DNA from 3 places in the Rummeliibacillus sp. BSL5 genome. Region 1 is predicted to be linked to each of the others. Evidence: riboswitches for the same ligand, from Rfam matches in the RefSeq annotation. Region 1 holds a riboswitch; each other region holds the start of a gene.
The links. A riboswitch is a leader RNA that binds a small molecule or an ion and turns the genes downstream of it on or off. The one in region 1 is predicted to bind S-adenosylmethionine.
Positions count from the first base shown of each region.

Region 1 (5,410 bases):
CAAGGGGTTTCAGCTTCTTCTTGATGTGCCACGACCAATGTGTCATCACAAGGTAAAATAGAAAAGATGTTGGCGCCTTTGATGCCATTCATCTTTTTTGTTTGGATGCGTTTGATAATCTGTAACTCTTCTAAACGTTTGAGCGTGCGGAACACAGTTCTTACAGAAATGCCTAAAGCACTTGAAATTGTTTGTGCCTTTAAGTGGCAGGCACCTGGATAATCCAATGCATGCGAAGCCATTTTATAGAGAACGGCCTTATCGGATGGGGTCAAATTGTAGTAATGCTTGCGGATGTGTTGTTCCACTTGCTCGTCCATTTCTTGTACAGTTGTAAAAGATGTATAAGGTGCTAAATATTCAAAACGTGCCATGTTTTTTCCTTCTTTCTGCTTTTATAAAGTAAATAGAAGAAAGTAGGGAAAAGGGGACATAAAATAAAAAATATTTTTGTTTACAATATAAAGAAGAATGTACAACAATTTGTTGTACATTCCTCAATTTAATGTGTGAGATGCGAATTTATTTTACATAAGATGATAATCTGAATGGGATGAGATGGTATTTGAATGAATGGGTTGACATTGTTTATACATTTTTTTAAATGTTTTGTGCAAGAGCGTTATCACGACCACGTATTTTATTAGATACTGCTTTAATTCTTACAAAATCATTTACTACGTATTGAATGCGATTAGATAATGCTTCTCCAGTAGTAACTATTTTTGTTTTCGCTAGAGCATCTTGTTTGTCGTGCTGTTTACCGCTCTTTTGTTATTGTGTATCTCACACATTAGTATTCTATGAAGTAAACGGTTTTCGATCTGTACTCATGTCCGTGATTCTTAAAATAATTTGAAGGATTGGTTTACCAATGGTACAGAAAAAAACTCGCCGATTGTGGCGAGTTTTTTTATTCAAGCATGTTATTCAATTGTATGTTTCATGGCATTATACATATTGGCTACATGCTCATCTGACTTATCTCGTGGCATGCGGAGCCGTTCAACGGAAGAGCCGTACCCGATTTCTTGTTTGCCTTCTCGTAAGCCCTTGAAAATGCCATCTGCGAATTCATCTAATGGCTCACCATTTGTATGCAGTCCGGCACCGCCTAGATCTGTGTTGACTGCTGGAGGGGCAACTTCAATCACTTCTATACCTGTTTCGGCAAGCTGGTGACGCAAGCTCATCGTAAAGGAGTGGAATGCTGCCTTCGTAGCTGAATAGATTGGCGCGATGACCATCGGGGTAAAAGCTAACCCAGATGTAATGTTGATAAAAGTAGCTTCTTCTTTTTTAGCGAAATAGGGTACAAAAAGCATGGTCATATGGAATGGCGCTTCAATGTTGGTGGTGATTTCTTGATTGAAATAAGCCCAATCGTTCTTTGCATCTGCCTTTAATATGTTAAAGCGTTGTTGCATTCCTGCGTTGTTCACTAACACATTCACTTCGGGATAGTTTTCTGTTACCCATTCGAATAGGGAAATGCGCTCAGATTCCATGCTTACATCGCTTTGATGAATGATCAGCTCTGGGAACTTTTCTTTTGCCTGCTGAAGAACATTTTCTCTCCGTCCTGTAACGATGACTTTGTTTCCTGCTTTTAAAAATCGTTCTGCAAAAGCTAAGCCAATTCCAGAACTTCCGCCTGTGATAAGGATTGTATTTCCTGAAAGTTTCAATGTAATTCCTCTTTTCTAATAGCATGTGATTCTGATAAAAATACAGTATGCTGTACTGACAATTTTTCAGTAGCCCATGGTAGTATATCCTAATACTACCCACTTACTATAGGGATTAACATCGTTCAAAGGCTAAGAAAATTTAATAAACCTCCTTTTCTTATTAACTTAGTAAGAATTAATGGCATAATCTATTGACAATGGTTCATATTATGGGTAATATTCATTTTAAGTTGAAATTTCAAAAATCAAATAATTCGATCTATCCAGAGAGGTGGAGGGACATGGCCCTTTGAAACCTCAGCAACAGGTTCTACTAATGTAGTAGAATACTGTGCTAATTCCATCAGGCATATAGCTTGGAAGATAGGAGAAGACAAACTTGTTTTGTTAAAAGTCTCTTTCCCTATCTCGGGAGGAGACTTTTTTATTTGTATAAATAGCAGGGGGAAAAGGAGTGGAGAAATGAAGTACGGATTTTGGTTGCCTATTTTTGGTGGTTGGTTAAGAAATGTAGAGGAAGAAAATATGCCACCCACGTATGAGTATGCGAAAACAATCATTCAATCAGCAGAAAAATGGGGATATGATACAACATTAATCGCAGAACTATATTTAAATGATATTAAAGGCACTGACCAAGATTCGTTAGAGGCATGGTCTACGGCGGCAGCTTTGGCAGCAGTAACAGAAAAAATTGAGATCATGGCAGCCGTTCGCCCCGTATTTCATAATCCTGCTGTAACTGCAAAAATGGCGGCAACTATTGATCATATTAGCAAGGGACGTTTCACATTAAATGTAGTTTCGGGCTGGTGGGCAGAAGAGGCGAAACAATATGGCGGCGATTTTACCGAACATGACGAGCGCTATGATAGAACGGCCGAGTTTATTGAAATATTGAAAGGCTTATGGTCGGAAGATACATTTTCTTATCAGGGGAAGTTTTATCAAATAGAGCAAGCAAAGCTTTCGCCTAAACCAGTGCAATGTCCTCATCCAATTTTATATGCTGGCGGGGAAAGTGAAAAAGGTAAACAAATCATTTCATCGCTATGTGATGCCTATGTCATTCATGGTCATACAGTAGGGGAAGCGAAGGCTAAGATTTCTGATATGAAGTCGCGTAGAAAAGAAGCTGGTCGTGAGCCCTTTAAAACCATTTGAATGGCAGCCTATGTGATTTGCCGTGATACGGAAGAAGAAGCGCAAGAAGAATTAAAGCGAATTACAACGGTGAACAATCTAAGTGGATATGTAGGCTTTAAAGACTTTACATCTAAGTCAGAGCTTGAACATCAAATTCAGTTACAGGATTATTCAGTATCTAATCGCGGAATCCGACCAAATTTAGTTGGCACACCTGAGCACATTGCGAATCAAATCATAGCCTTTGAGGAAGCAGGAGTTAATTTGCTACTATTACAATGTTCTCCACAGCTAGAGGAACTGGAGCGCTTTTCGAAACAGGTTATGCCGAAAGTGGAAGAATTAAGGTCCACAATCATAGAAAACAAAAGCAGGGGGCAGGAATATCATGTCTAAAATATACGTAATTCATGAGAATAGTGAATGGACAGAACATCTATTTAAAAGATTAGAAGAGTTAGAACTTCCTTATGAAGATTGGAATCTTGTAAAAGGGACAGTTGATCTTACATCTGTTCCACCTGAAGGGATTTTTTACAATCGCATGAGTGCTTCATCTCATACACGAGGCAACCGATTTGCTCCAGAGTTAACAAGTGCTGTTCTCTCTTGGTTGGAGCACCATGGCAGAGTAGTGATCAATGGAAGCCGTGCCCTTCAGCTAGAGGTAAGTAAGGTCTTACAGTACTTAGAACTAGAGAAGTACGGCATCAAAACACCGAAAACAATTGCTGCAGTAGGAAGAGAAGAAATTCTGAAAGCAGCAGAGGCATTTGGCTCAAAGAAATTTATAACAAAGCATAACCGAGCTGGAAAAGGGCTTGGGGTACAACTTTTTACGTCTGTAGAGGCCCTGCAAAACTATATTGATAGTGATAGCTTTGAGGAACCAGTCGATGGAATTACATTGCTGCAGGAATATATCGAGTCTCCTGAGTCTATTATTACACGTAGTGAATTTATTGGTGGAAAGTATTTTTATGCTGTTCGGGTGGATACTTCTGAAGGCTTTGAATTATGTCCTGCCGATGCATGTGCAATTGATGATCTTTTCTGCCCTGTTGGAGAAGAAAGCGCCAAACCTGCAAAATTCCAGATTAGAGAAGGCTTTGAACATCCTATTTTTGAGAAATATGAACGTCTGCTAGCAGCCAATGATATAAAAATCGCAGGTATAGAGTTTATCCAAGATAAAGAAGGTCATATTTACACATATGATATTAATACAAATACCAATTACAACAGTGAAGCGGAAGCCAACAGAGGTATTTATGGAATGCTTGAAATAGCTAAGTATTTAGGTGGAGAGCTTAAAAAATTGGAAGTGACTGTATAGGCTAGCGAGTTAATCTTGGATCCGTATGATCAAATCAATTGGACAATAAAAAACGGCTGAGGCCGTTTTTTTTTCCTAGTCGCTTTGCGAGGACTAACGCTTTTTCTAGGGGTTTATCTGAAGTCAACGTTTTTAGAAGATGTTAAATTAATGTAAAATTGCAAGTTTCATAAACTGATTTTTGATTATATGATGTTTTAGTATATTTTCAATGAATTTATAAACTATTGTTTGGATATCTGGCGCATGTTATGAAAATAACCGGTTTTTTTCTGTAGCTGACATTGTATAATGAACGTATTATTATTCCAGCTCACAGTACGACAGGGAGGAGTTGCTATGCCAAAGATAACCGAGCTACTCAAAAAACCGTGGTTTCTAGGGAGTTTAGTTGTTCTGTTCGTGGGTGCCATATGCTGGAACATCCCTATTGAGAAAAGAAAGTATGGGCTTTCCCAAAGCGGTTTAGTAACAGACTACACGGGCCTTCTTCCTGAACGTGTGGAAAAGGTCGTGACTGCGGAAAACCGAAATGATTTGCAAAGGATTGTAAAAGAGGCAAATAAGAACGGCCAGAAGATCTCAATTGCTGGGTTGCAGCATTCGCAAGGGGGTCATACATATTATAAAGATGGTGTTGTTCTCGACATGCGGACTTTCAACAGGATCCTAGAAATTAACAAGCAGGAAAAAAAGATTCGAGTAGAAGCAGGAGCTACTTGGGAAAATGTCCAAGAGGCAATACTCCCATATGGTTTAGCCTTGAAAGTGACACAGTCTCAGTCCATTTTTACAATCGGCGGTTCCCTTTCAGTAAATGCGCATGGGCGGGATATCCGCTTCGGTCCTTTAGCAGAAACAGTCATAGAAATGACGTTATTAACCCCAAAAGGTGAGATAAAGAAAATTACTCGAGATGATCCAGGTGAATGGATGAAGTATGTATTTGGCGGATATGGATTATTCGGTGTAATTTTAGATGTGACATTGGAATTGACGGAAGATGATCTATACACCATACATACACAAAAGTTAAAGACTAGCGAGTATGAATCCTATTTCAATCGGTTAATGAATCAAAGTAATACAGCAATGCATTATGCCCGAGTGAGTGTGGCGCCAAGCTCCTTTTTAGACGAAATGTACGTCATCGATTATAACTACACTGGTAAACAGGCGCAGAAAACTTCACTGAAAAAAGAACAAGGTATACGTCTATCCAAACTAGCCCTTGATT
Region 1 covers NZ_JAVGCV010000003.1:149,002-154,411, reverse strand. Annotated here, with positions in the region: gene RCJ93_RS12400 (helix-turn-helix domain-containing protein) at 1-374, opposite strand, end outside; gene RCJ93_RS12395 (SDR family oxidoreductase) at 927-1,688, opposite strand; SAM riboswitch class I at 1,948-2,061, shown strand; partial or broken gene RCJ93_RS12390 (LLM class flavin-dependent oxidoreductase) at 2,154-3,233, shown strand; gene RCJ93_RS12385 (ATP-grasp domain-containing protein) at 3,226-4,173, shown strand; gene RCJ93_RS12380 (FAD-binding protein) at 4,513-5,410, shown strand, end outside.

Region 2 (5,410 bases), on a different contig from region 1:
CACAGCTCCCGAAACTCCATACGGATTAAAATGATGAAAAACAGATTCAACTATTGTTGCACCAGAATAGTCTGCTGCTTCACACATATATTGTTCAATTAATGCGTTATTCTCTATTATTTCACTTGGACACCCGTATAACTCAATTAATACATGTCTTCCTAAAGTATTTAATTCTAAACCCATTTACTTTTTCTCCTTTACGACCGTAATATGATTTTTTCTAGGTGAATCTGATAAAATATTACCAAAATTCTGGATATAATAATGATACTGTTCGATAACTTCTTTTGAAACGTATTCTCCAGGTATAACAAGAGGTATTCCTGGTGGGTAAATCATGAGAGAATCAGCACTTATTCTTCCTATTGCTTCGTGAATGGGTATTTCTTCATGTTCTGCATAGTAAGCCTCTCTCGGTGTTAAAAGTAAAGTGTTTGCACTAAAAGGCGTAACATGCGGGTATCGGATACTTTTCCCTTTGCCGTATTTGCGCTCAATATCAATTAAAGCAGTCACTAGCTTTTCTAGAGATTCTTTTGTATCAGCTGGAGTGATTACAGCCATAACAACATAACCTTCTGCTAATTCCATTTGAATATTATATTTTTCTTTTAGAAGCGTATACACTTCAAAACCTGATAGTCCGCTTTCATTCACTCTGATGACAAGCTTTGTATAATCATGCAATTGACTAAATCTATGTTTTACATAGCTATTCTTTAATACTTCAAAGGAAGTATGTTCTTCTATTTCAATGATTGTTTGTTCAATGATTTCTTTTAAAGAATGATAACGAATGGCACCATATAATACTAATTCATGCCTAGCAACATCCAAGGAACTCATTAGAAGATAGCTAGCACTTGTCGACTGGAGCATATTCAATGATTTTTGAATTTGTTCTCTCGAAATTCGATCGCTGTTTAAAAGCAAGATAGAACTTTGCGTTAGCGAACCACCAGTTTTATGCATACTCATTGTGACCAAGTCTGCTCCTGCTTGGATGGGGTCGGGCAAAGAGTCAACAAATGATAAATGCGTTCCATGGGCGCTATCCACAATCACTGTTATATTTTGCTTATGTGCAAGTGTGCAAATTTTCTCCAAATCATTCATCGTCCCAAAATAAGTTGGATACGTAACGAGCAGAGCTTTTGCGTTTGGATGTAATGTTAATGCCTTTTCAATCGTTCTAACAGAGACACCATGGGAAATTCCAAAGTGTTGATCCACTTCAGGCTCTAAAAATACTGGACAGGCGCCGCTCAAAATTATGCCATTCATTACTGATTTATGACAGTTTCTTGGAACCAGTATATGATCCCCTGGCTTACACGCCGATAGAATCATAGCTAAGATACCAATCGATGTTCCATTGACTAAAAAATACGCCTCTTTTGCCCTAAAAGCTTCTGCTGCTAACTGTTGTGCCTCTTGAATGACTGATGACGGATGGCTTAATAAATCCAATTCTTTCATCGAATTGACATCCATTTTCATCGTAAAGTCACTAAAGACATCGTTTAATGGGCTTTTTAAAGCTCCCATTTTATGCCCCGGCACATCAAAAGGGGTGGTATTTTTCTTTGCATAGTTAACGAGCGCTTCAAACAACGGCATCCGTTCTTGGGAACAAATATCATATTTTTCGTTAAGGATTTCTTGCAGCACTTGTGCCATTAACGAGTTGCTCCTGCTAAATCGCCTGCAACGGCTTCCCTTAAAGCACTTACTTTATCAAGCTGTTCCCATGGCAAATTTAAATCATGTCGCCCAAAGTGTCCATATGCTGCTACCTGTTTGAACTGAGGATTCCGAAGATTAAGCATATTGATAATTCCTCCAGGTGTTAAATCGAATGTCTTGCGAATAGCTTGCAGTAGTTGATCTTTGTCTACGGTTTCTGTTCCGAAGGTATCAATCGCGATACTTATTGGCTCACTAACCCCTATGGCGTAAGACAGCTGGATTTCACAACGTTTGGCAAATTTAGCAGCTACAATATTTTTAGCAACATAACGAGCTGCATAAGCTGCTGAGCGGTCTACTTTTGTACAATCTTTCCCTGAAAATGCGCCGCCTCCGTGTTTTGCTGCTCCTCCATAAGTATCCACGATAATCTTACGGCCGGTAAGACCTGCATCGCCATGTGGTCCTCCAATAACGAAACGTCCTGTTGGATTGATTAATGTATTTACATCTTCATTCATTCCAAATGTGCGAATTGTTTCTTGTACAATCTGTTCGTTTATATAATTCTTGAATTCAGCCATATTTACATCTTCATCATGCTGAATAGAGAGTAATATTGTTTCTATTCTTGGTTTAGTCGGATTTGTATAGTCGATCGTCACTTGAGATTTCATATCTGGGCGTGCCCATTTAAAGTCTCCAATTTTTCTTAAGAAAGAAGCTTTTTTCATCAAGGTATGAGCGATTTCAATTGCAAGCGGCATATATGTTTCTGTTTCATCCGTTGCATAGCCAAACATTATCCCTTGATCTCCTGCTCCAATCTCCTTTAGATCACTTGAAGAATCGACACCCATTGCAATATCTGGTGATTGTGTATGAACAAGTACTTGAATGTTGCAAGTATGTCCGTCAATACCGAATTGTGCATCACTGTAACCAATCTCAAGTAATGTGTCACGAGCAATTCTCTCAATATCTAATATGGCAGAAGTTGTGATTTCTCCCCCGATAATAACCATATTTGTTGTCGTAAACACTTCACATGCAACTCTTGAAAATGGATCTTGAGCTAAAGCTGCATCTAATACAGCATCCGAGATTTGGTCTGCGATTTTATCGGGATGTCCTTCTGACACCGATTCCGAAGTAAATAAAATTTTTTCAGTCAATATAATCCTCTCCTACTAAAAAATGTAAATATTAGCATACAAAAAAGCTCTCCAACCATTAGAAGGAAAGCTTCGATTAATATCAACTGCTTATCCTCTTATCGTTCACAAAACTTTGTACATTTTGTGCTCAGGTTGAGCCCCATGAACTGATAAATATCAGTTTGGTTTGCCACCGTATCTTAGACCCCTCGTCTCAACGGTTTTTAATAAGAGCAACTTTATTTTGCTAAGGCTTATAGTAATTGAATTTTTTTTGACTGTCAATCTATTTTTAAAACTTTTTTTATTTTGTTGAATTAAAAATCTACTAAAAAAGCCCTCAATATTGATAAATAGAACCCTAAAACTCTTTTAATACTTAGAGTTTTAGGGTTCTTGCGGTAGAAAATTAGCGGTTCGGTACTCGAAGGACACGCATAGCATTTAACACAGCTAGCAATGTAACCCCAACGTCAGAGAAAACTGCTTCCCACATAGTGGCAATGCCAAAGGCACCTAATAGCAGGAATATACCTTTCACACCTAATGCAAAGAGAATATTTTGCCACACAATCACTCGAGTCCGTTTTGCAATACCTATAGCTGCTGGTATCTTAGAAGGTTCATCGGTCATTATAACGATATCTGCTGCTTCAATCGCTGCATCTGATCCTAATCCTCCCATTGCCATTCCGACATCAGCACGAGCTAATACAGGTGTATCATTGATACCATCCCCAACAAAAATTAACTTTTCTTTAGAATTTTTCTGGGCATCAATTTTTTCGATTTCTTCTACTTTGTGTTGCGGCAATAATTCAGCATGCACCTCATCAAGCCCAAGTTTCTCGCCCACAGATTTCGCTACAGATGCTGCATCACCAGTCAGCATGATGGTCTTTTTTATGCCTAGTTCTTTTAAAGAACGAACTGCTTGAACAGAATCTTCTTTTAGTTCATCTGCTATAACAATATACCCAGCATAATTACGATTTAGGGCAATATGAACAATCGTTCCAATCTCACTAGGTTCCTTGAATGCTATGTTTTCTTTGTTCATTAGTTTTGCATTTCCAGCTAAAATTTCTTTTCCATCAACTGTTACAGCAGTACCGTGGCCTGAAATTTCATTGTACTCTTGTATCTTGTCAACGCTTAATTCTTTCCCATATGCATTTCGTATTGACTGTGCGATTGGGTGATTGGAATGAGTTTCAGCAAAAGCAGCATATTCCAATAGGTCTTCTTTCGAAATATTACCATATGGGCAAATGGTCGTGACTTCAAATACGCCTTTGGTTAAGGTACCCGTCTTGTCGAACACAACATACTTCACATTATTTAGAGCTTCTAAATAGTTGCTTCCTTTGACCAAGATACCCATCTTAGATGCTGCTCCTATTCCCCCAAAGAATCCTAATGGAATAGAAACCACCAACGCACAAGGACAAGAGATAACTAAGAATACCAGCGCCCGATAAATCCAATCCGAAAAAGTTGCGCCATTTAACAATAGCGGTGGTATGAAAGCTAATGCAGCAGCTACAATAACGACAACCGGTGTGTAATAACGAGCAAATTTCGTAATAAAATTTTCGGTTGGTGCTTTTCGACTGCTAGCATTTTGTACGAGATCTAGTATTTTAGAAACAGTCGACTCGCCAAATACCTTAGTTACCTCTACACTCAATAGCCCACTTTTATTGATAAACCCACTTAGTACATCAGAACCAGACTGCACTTCTCTGGGAACTGATTCACCTGTTAGCGCGGATGTGTCTACCATGGAGTTTCCTTCTAAGACCTTTCCATCTAATGGAACCTTTTCGCCTGGTTTAATGACAATGATATCCCCAATCTTTACTTCATCAGGGGAAACTTTTTTTATTTCATTTCCGACTTTTATATTGGCATAGTCCGGTCTGATATCCATCAAATCGCCAATGGATTTCCGAGAACGGTTTACAGCAATGCCTTGGAATAATTCGCCCACTTGGTAGAACAGCATAACAGCCACACCTTCTGGATATTGCTTGATTGCAAACGCGCCAATGGTTGCGAGAGCCATTAGAAAATGCTCATCAAATACTTGACCACGCAAGATATTCCTAAAGGCCCTATAGATGACATCCCCACCTACGATTAAATAGGCGAGAAGAAATATAGCTAACTCATATATACCTGAAACAGGAGTAAACATGCCAAGCGAGCCTATAACTATACCAATTCCCAGTCGAACCAACACTTTTTTTATATTTCCAGTTTCATGATTGTGTTCATGGGGATCTTTATCGTATTCTTCTATGGCTTTCACGTGTGGTTCAATCCGGTTAATTAGCTTCACTGCCTCATTTATCACCAATTGTTCCGAAGTGGCGGATTCGGAAACTTCTATTATTAATTTTTTCGATACAAAATCTACAGAGGAACTGGTAACTCCTTCTAATTCTCCTACACTTTTTTCTATCTTTGCTGCGCAATTTGCACAATCAAGTCCATCCAAGTACAGAGTGTGGTTATGAGTATTTCTTGCTTTCCGTCCTTTTTCTAATATATTGATG
Region 2 covers NZ_JAVGCV010000001.1:720,549-725,958, forward strand. Annotated here, with positions in the region: gene speD (adenosylmethionine decarboxylase) at 1-186, opposite strand, end outside; gene RCJ93_RS03750 (aminotransferase class I/II-fold pyridoxal phosphate-dependent enzyme) at 187-1,683, opposite strand; gene metK (methionine adenosyltransferase) at 1,683-2,870, opposite strand; SAM riboswitch class I at 2,963-3,083, opposite strand; gene RCJ93_RS03760 (heavy metal translocating P-type ATPase) at 3,259-5,410, opposite strand, start outside.
Region 2: another riboswitch for S-adenosylmethionine. It lies ahead of metK (methionine adenosyltransferase); the one in region 1 lies ahead of RCJ93_RS12390 (LLM class flavin-dependent oxidoreductase).

Region 3 (5,410 bases), on a different contig from region 1:
CTTAAAAAAGCTAAGGTCATATCATTTTGACTACCAGACGAGAGAGCGACAAAGCCACCTTCAAGCTGTCGCTCATTATTCTCAATAAGTAAAGACGATTAAGTATGTTGTTTCAACAACGGAGACCATGATAAGCTGTCGGTTGGTTGCGTCTTGATGTCGAAGAAAATGTGTAGTTACTTATATCTAGTGTTATCCGTTAAGGATTAGAACTTTTTCTAGAAAATATGGGTGATAACATTATAAAAAAATCAGTAATAGTCTTCTGCGTAAAGAAGAATATTTATTTAACCAAAATAAAAACCGCTTGAATATTACCATTCAAGCGGTTTTTTTTATTTAATAAGTCTGTAATACGAATGCTTTAAGCAAATCATCGTATTCGCTATTCATATCTTGGTCTGTCTTTTGAATTGTCCATTTACCATCTGCTTCTTTTAAAATGAGTGCATATTCACGACTATCATCTTTCAAACTCGTATTGTTCATAATTTGATCAATACGGCTAAATGTGTAATTTAAAGCATCTTCTTGAGCTTTTTTATATTCTTTATAGCTATATTTATTTTGGTTTTTCTTAGCAAATTGTTCGCTTACTTTTCGAGATTGTTTATAAAGATCTGATGTGTCGAAATTTTTAAAGCTAACATTTATTTTAGCTTGTTTTGAATCACCATAAGCGATTTTATAAGTAGGCTCAATTTTTTTATTTAAAGCGTTTCGGTATTTTTCAATAAACATTTTTTCCAAACGCATGGATGGTGTAAACTCACCAAAGCCTTCCTTCAATTGATTGGCAAGTTCTTCATCAAACTTTTGGCTGTCTGCTAAGACATCATTTGTGAGTAAGGATTTAAAATCTGGATTGTCATTGCTTAAGAAAACTTGATCAACATAAGCTGCTACAGCTTTCTTGGCATTCTCTGAATCATTTTTATACTTCGACGGATCCACTGATACTACTAACTCTTTATGTTTCTCACCTTTGTCATCATAAATGCGCGGTTGATAATGAAGCTCATACTTTTCTTCTTTATTGACAGGGTAAAAGAGGTCACCACTCGCTTTTTTCTCAGGAGAGATACTTCCTGATAGTTCTTTAAAAGATTCTTCATCCGGTGGATTTACATAGACAGAGTCAATTTTTTCATCATCTTTACTACCATATAAACTAAAGTTTGAAGAATTTACTGGGATTTCATTTTTAGATTTATTTTGGACTGTCACATTTAATTTGAGATATGTCTTTTCCTCGGTTTCATCATACTTGGTAATTGTTACATATTCTCCAGAATTAACTTTAAACGCAATATCACTCGCTTCGCTTCCAGATTTGTTTGTTTTTTTGCTGCTTCCACATGCCGCTAAGGCAAGGGTAAGAATAGCCAATAGGCTTAGCAGCCACCAATTCTTTCTGTTAATAGGAAACCCCTCCGTTTTCTTTTTAATTTGCTGAACCAAATGGTAACCAATCTTTCACAATAGAATCATCATTCTAAGGTATTCAACTGCAAAATTTTTGTGAAATGCTTATAAATAAGCAGTGAAAGGGTATGGATTCTTCTAGTTGCCGTATGTATTTGTTCGTATTCCGCCCCTTGAGAAAAGAGACCTTCACTCTCATGAAAGTCTCTTATACATGTCTTGCACGGATGTATGTGAGTAATAGAGAAGCACTAGCCTAGCCAGGATAGCGCTCTTCACTTGAAGAGGTATCCTTTGTATGATGGTTGTGTTTTTCATCTTCAACTTGTTGATTTAACTCCTCCATTGGGATGGGATCAACCGTTTGCATTTCAGGGTCTTTGTCATAGATACTTTCTTTATCAGACTTTACTTCATCTGGTGTATCTAATGGTCCTTCTTTTAAATTTTCGGCTTTGTCATTTTTTTTCATTTTCATCATCCTTTCTTACTTTACATATAGCCTCAATTCAAAAAGTTAAACCATTTTTTAAACAGAATTCGGCAATTTTTGTGTGTAATCGGTAATAGTGGTGATCAGCTGATGGTTTCCTATAAAGGATAAAATGTATTACTTCTAAATTCTAGTTTTTCTTATAAAATAGTGTAAAATAGAGAAAAAAGAAACAGTACTAAAAACTCTATTTATACTAAAATACTCAGAGGTAGGTGAGTACAAATTGCCAATTTACAATAAATTAGTCCGAGATTTTATCCCGCAAATCATCGAAGGAAAAGGGGAAAAATGTATAGTTGAACAATTAAGTGAACAAGAGTTACTACAGAAAATGAAGCAAAAATTCATAGAGGAAGCCTATGAAGTAAACGAAGCAAAAAATAGGGAAGAGATGAAGGAAGAATTGGCAGACCTTTTGGAACTTATACATACAGCATTAGAAGTTTATAATATTTCATTGAAAGAATTGGAAGAATCACGTTTAGCTAAAGCTGAAAAAAGTGGACGTTTTTCAAAAGGTATTTATTTGGTTGAGGTGCTAGATGAGTAGAATATATAGATAGATTAAAATGCTAAATTAAAAATTTTTAAAAAACATTGACAATTCTATTTATTGCGTTATTATATACTTATACAAACTTAATATGTTGATTTTCTTATCCAGAGAGGTGGAGGGACTGGCCCTTTGAAGCCTCGGCAGCGGACTATTATAGTACTGTGCCAATTCCAGTAGCGTAAAGCTAGCAGATAAGAGGAGCGTTTTTTTTCGTATGGTATTCCAACCCTCTTCTTATTCATTAAGAAGAGGGTTTTTCTATTTAGAGGATAGAAGAGTTGGAGTCAATTAGTCAATTAACTAAATGAAACTAAGGGAGAGATTTTGATGACAAAGACGTTAGTAAAAGCACCATTTAGAGCTGATCATGTAGGTAGTTTATTAAGACCAGAAAGCATTCACCAAGCACGTAAGGACTATCAAGAAGGTAACATATCCGCAGAACAATTACATCAGATTGAGACGGAAGAGATCAAAAAAGCGGTGGACAAACAGATTGATGTCGGTTTACAAGCAGTAACTGATGGAGAGTTTCGACGTAGATTTTGGCATACAGATTTTCTTGAACATTTAAATGGTGTTGAAGGATATGTCCCAGAATACGGCTTCCAATTTAAAGGAGAAGAAACAGAAAAATATGATGTTCGTAATAACGGAAAGATTTCTTTTAACTCAAATCATCCGCATATTCAAGATTTTCTAGAGTTCAAAGAAATTGTAGGAGATCGGGCAATTCCAAAACAAACGATACCGAGCCCAAACCAATTATTCAATGCTGGCATTAGAAACCTTGACATTTATCCAGATATCGAGGAATATGCGAGCGATATAATCCAAACTTACCGGGATGCAATCCAAGCCTTCTATGAAGCAGGTTGTCGTTATTTGCAACTGGATGATGTCTATATTGCGGGACTGAATGCTGAGAATATTCCATTTAACGACAGTGGATATTCACGTGAAGAATTGATTAACCTTGCGCTTCGGGTAGCAAATGGAGTGTTAGAAGGCAAACCGGAAGATTTAATAGTAACGACACACTTATGCCGGGGGAATTATCGTTCAAAATGGGCATTTGAAGGAAGTTATGCTAAAATTGCTCCAACTTTGTTCGCAAATGAAAAAGTGGACGGATTTTTCTTAGAATATGATGACAATCGTTCTGGCGACTTCACACCACTAACCTATATTCCAAAGGGAGGGCCGCAAGTAGTGCTTGGAGTATTTACTTCAAAATTTGGCGAGTTGGAAGACAAGGAAAACATCAAAGCTCGTGTAGAAGAAGCAACACAATTTGTACCACTCGAGCAGCTATGTATTAGCCCGCAGTGTGGGTTCGCTTCAACCCATCATGGTAATATTCTAACGGAAGAAGAACAATGGGCAAAATTAAAGTTTATTGTTGATATATCAAAAGAGATTTGGGGCTAAGGTATTGGGAACAGCTAGTAAAGCTGTTCCTTATTTTGATTCATAGATGGCTTTACTGATTTAGCTTGGAGTCTAATTCAATTTTAGGGTTAATACTTTTTAGAGTAGCTAAAAATTGCAGCTGCTCCTTTGGAGATGCAAGTGCCATTTTATTGTCTGCGTCATAAATGATCTCCAATCGATCTATTGAAAGGGCAGGGGCAGCAAGCAGATTTTTGGTTTTAGAAATTGTTTTAATCTCTTTGATAGGAACTTTCTTTTTGAAGGGGCCATTTCGAATAATCAGGTAGCTTTGATTAACTTTATATCCTGTACAAAACCAACCCCATATGAGCAAAATTGCTAACGGTACAGTAAAAACAAGGACTACATAATCCCTTCCTGCAACAAGAGGTGCGAAACAAGCAATGATTGTACCCCAATATAAAGGGTATTGCCATAAATCTTTTTTAGATGGGTAATACATCTGATAAATCCTTTCGCTAATTTATTTTTAAGACATTCATATATGGAAATTAATTCTTTATATTACTTTATCAAATGTAGACCCGCATTTCATTCTATTTTAGTTCCAATAATAATATGAAAATTCTTTGCATTCCCTTATACTAATAGAAAGATACATACAATACATGGGGGTGTCCAAATTGAAAACACGAGTAACCGAGATTCTTGGTATTAAGTATCCCATTGTCCAAGGTGGCCTTGCTTATTTGGCTTACGCCGATTTATGCGCTGCGGTTTCAAATGCTGGCGGTCTAGGACAGATTACAGCCGCTACTTTGGGATCTAAGGAAAAACTTCGAGATGAAATCCGAAAAGTGCGTACATTAACAGATCGTCCTTTTGGCGTCAACTTCGCTATTTCAAAACATCAAAATGCATATGAAGAGCTTTTAGAAACCGCAATTGAAGAGAAAGTACCTGCTATTTCTATTACAGGTGGTAATCCAGCACCAGTGTTAAAACGCGTTAAAAATGAAGATATTCGCACTCTAGTCTTGGTTTCAGGAGTAAGGCAAGCTCAGAAAGCGGAAGAACTAGGAGCAGATATATTGATGGCAGTTGGTCAAGAAGGTGGCGGCCATTTAGGACGCGAAGATATTGGCACAATAGTTCTTGTACCGCGCGTTGTTGAATCCGTATCTATTCCTGTTCTTGCTAGTGGCGGTATTGGCGATGGTAGAGGATTGCTTGCAGGCCTCTCGCTTGGTGCTGAAGGTATTGAAATGGGTACACGTTTTATCGCCACTAAAGAATGCGTCCATGCAAGTGAAGTGTATAAGCAAGCGATTATTCACGGAAAAGAAACAGATACTATCGTAATCAAGCGGTCACTTGGTGCTCCTGCTCGCACCATTAAATCTCCTTTCACAGAAAAAATACTTCAAAAAGAAGAAAGCGGAGCAACTTATGAAGATTTGAAAGAAATGATTAGTGGTGAAGCGAATTGCAAATATATTTATGATGGCGAGCAAGAAAGTGGTTTTGGCTGGGCTGGC
Region 3 covers NZ_JAVGCV010000001.1:551,136-556,545, forward strand. Annotated here, with positions in the region: gene RCJ93_RS02935 (DUF4352 domain-containing protein) at 340-1,389, opposite strand; gene RCJ93_RS02940 (hypothetical protein) at 1,682-1,897, opposite strand; gene RCJ93_RS02945 (nucleoside triphosphate pyrophosphohydrolase) at 2,145-2,471, shown strand; SAM riboswitch class I at 2,575-2,675, shown strand; gene RCJ93_RS02950 (5-methyltetrahydropteroyltriglutamate--homocysteine S-methyltransferase) at 2,805-3,908, shown strand; gene RCJ93_RS02955 (PH domain-containing protein) at 3,961-4,374, opposite strand; gene RCJ93_RS02960 (NAD(P)H-dependent flavin oxidoreductase) at 4,556-5,410, shown strand, end outside.
Region 3: another riboswitch for S-adenosylmethionine. It lies ahead of RCJ93_RS02950 (5-methyltetrahydropteroyltriglutamate--homocysteine S-methyltransferase); the one in region 1 lies ahead of RCJ93_RS12390 (LLM class flavin-dependent oxidoreductase).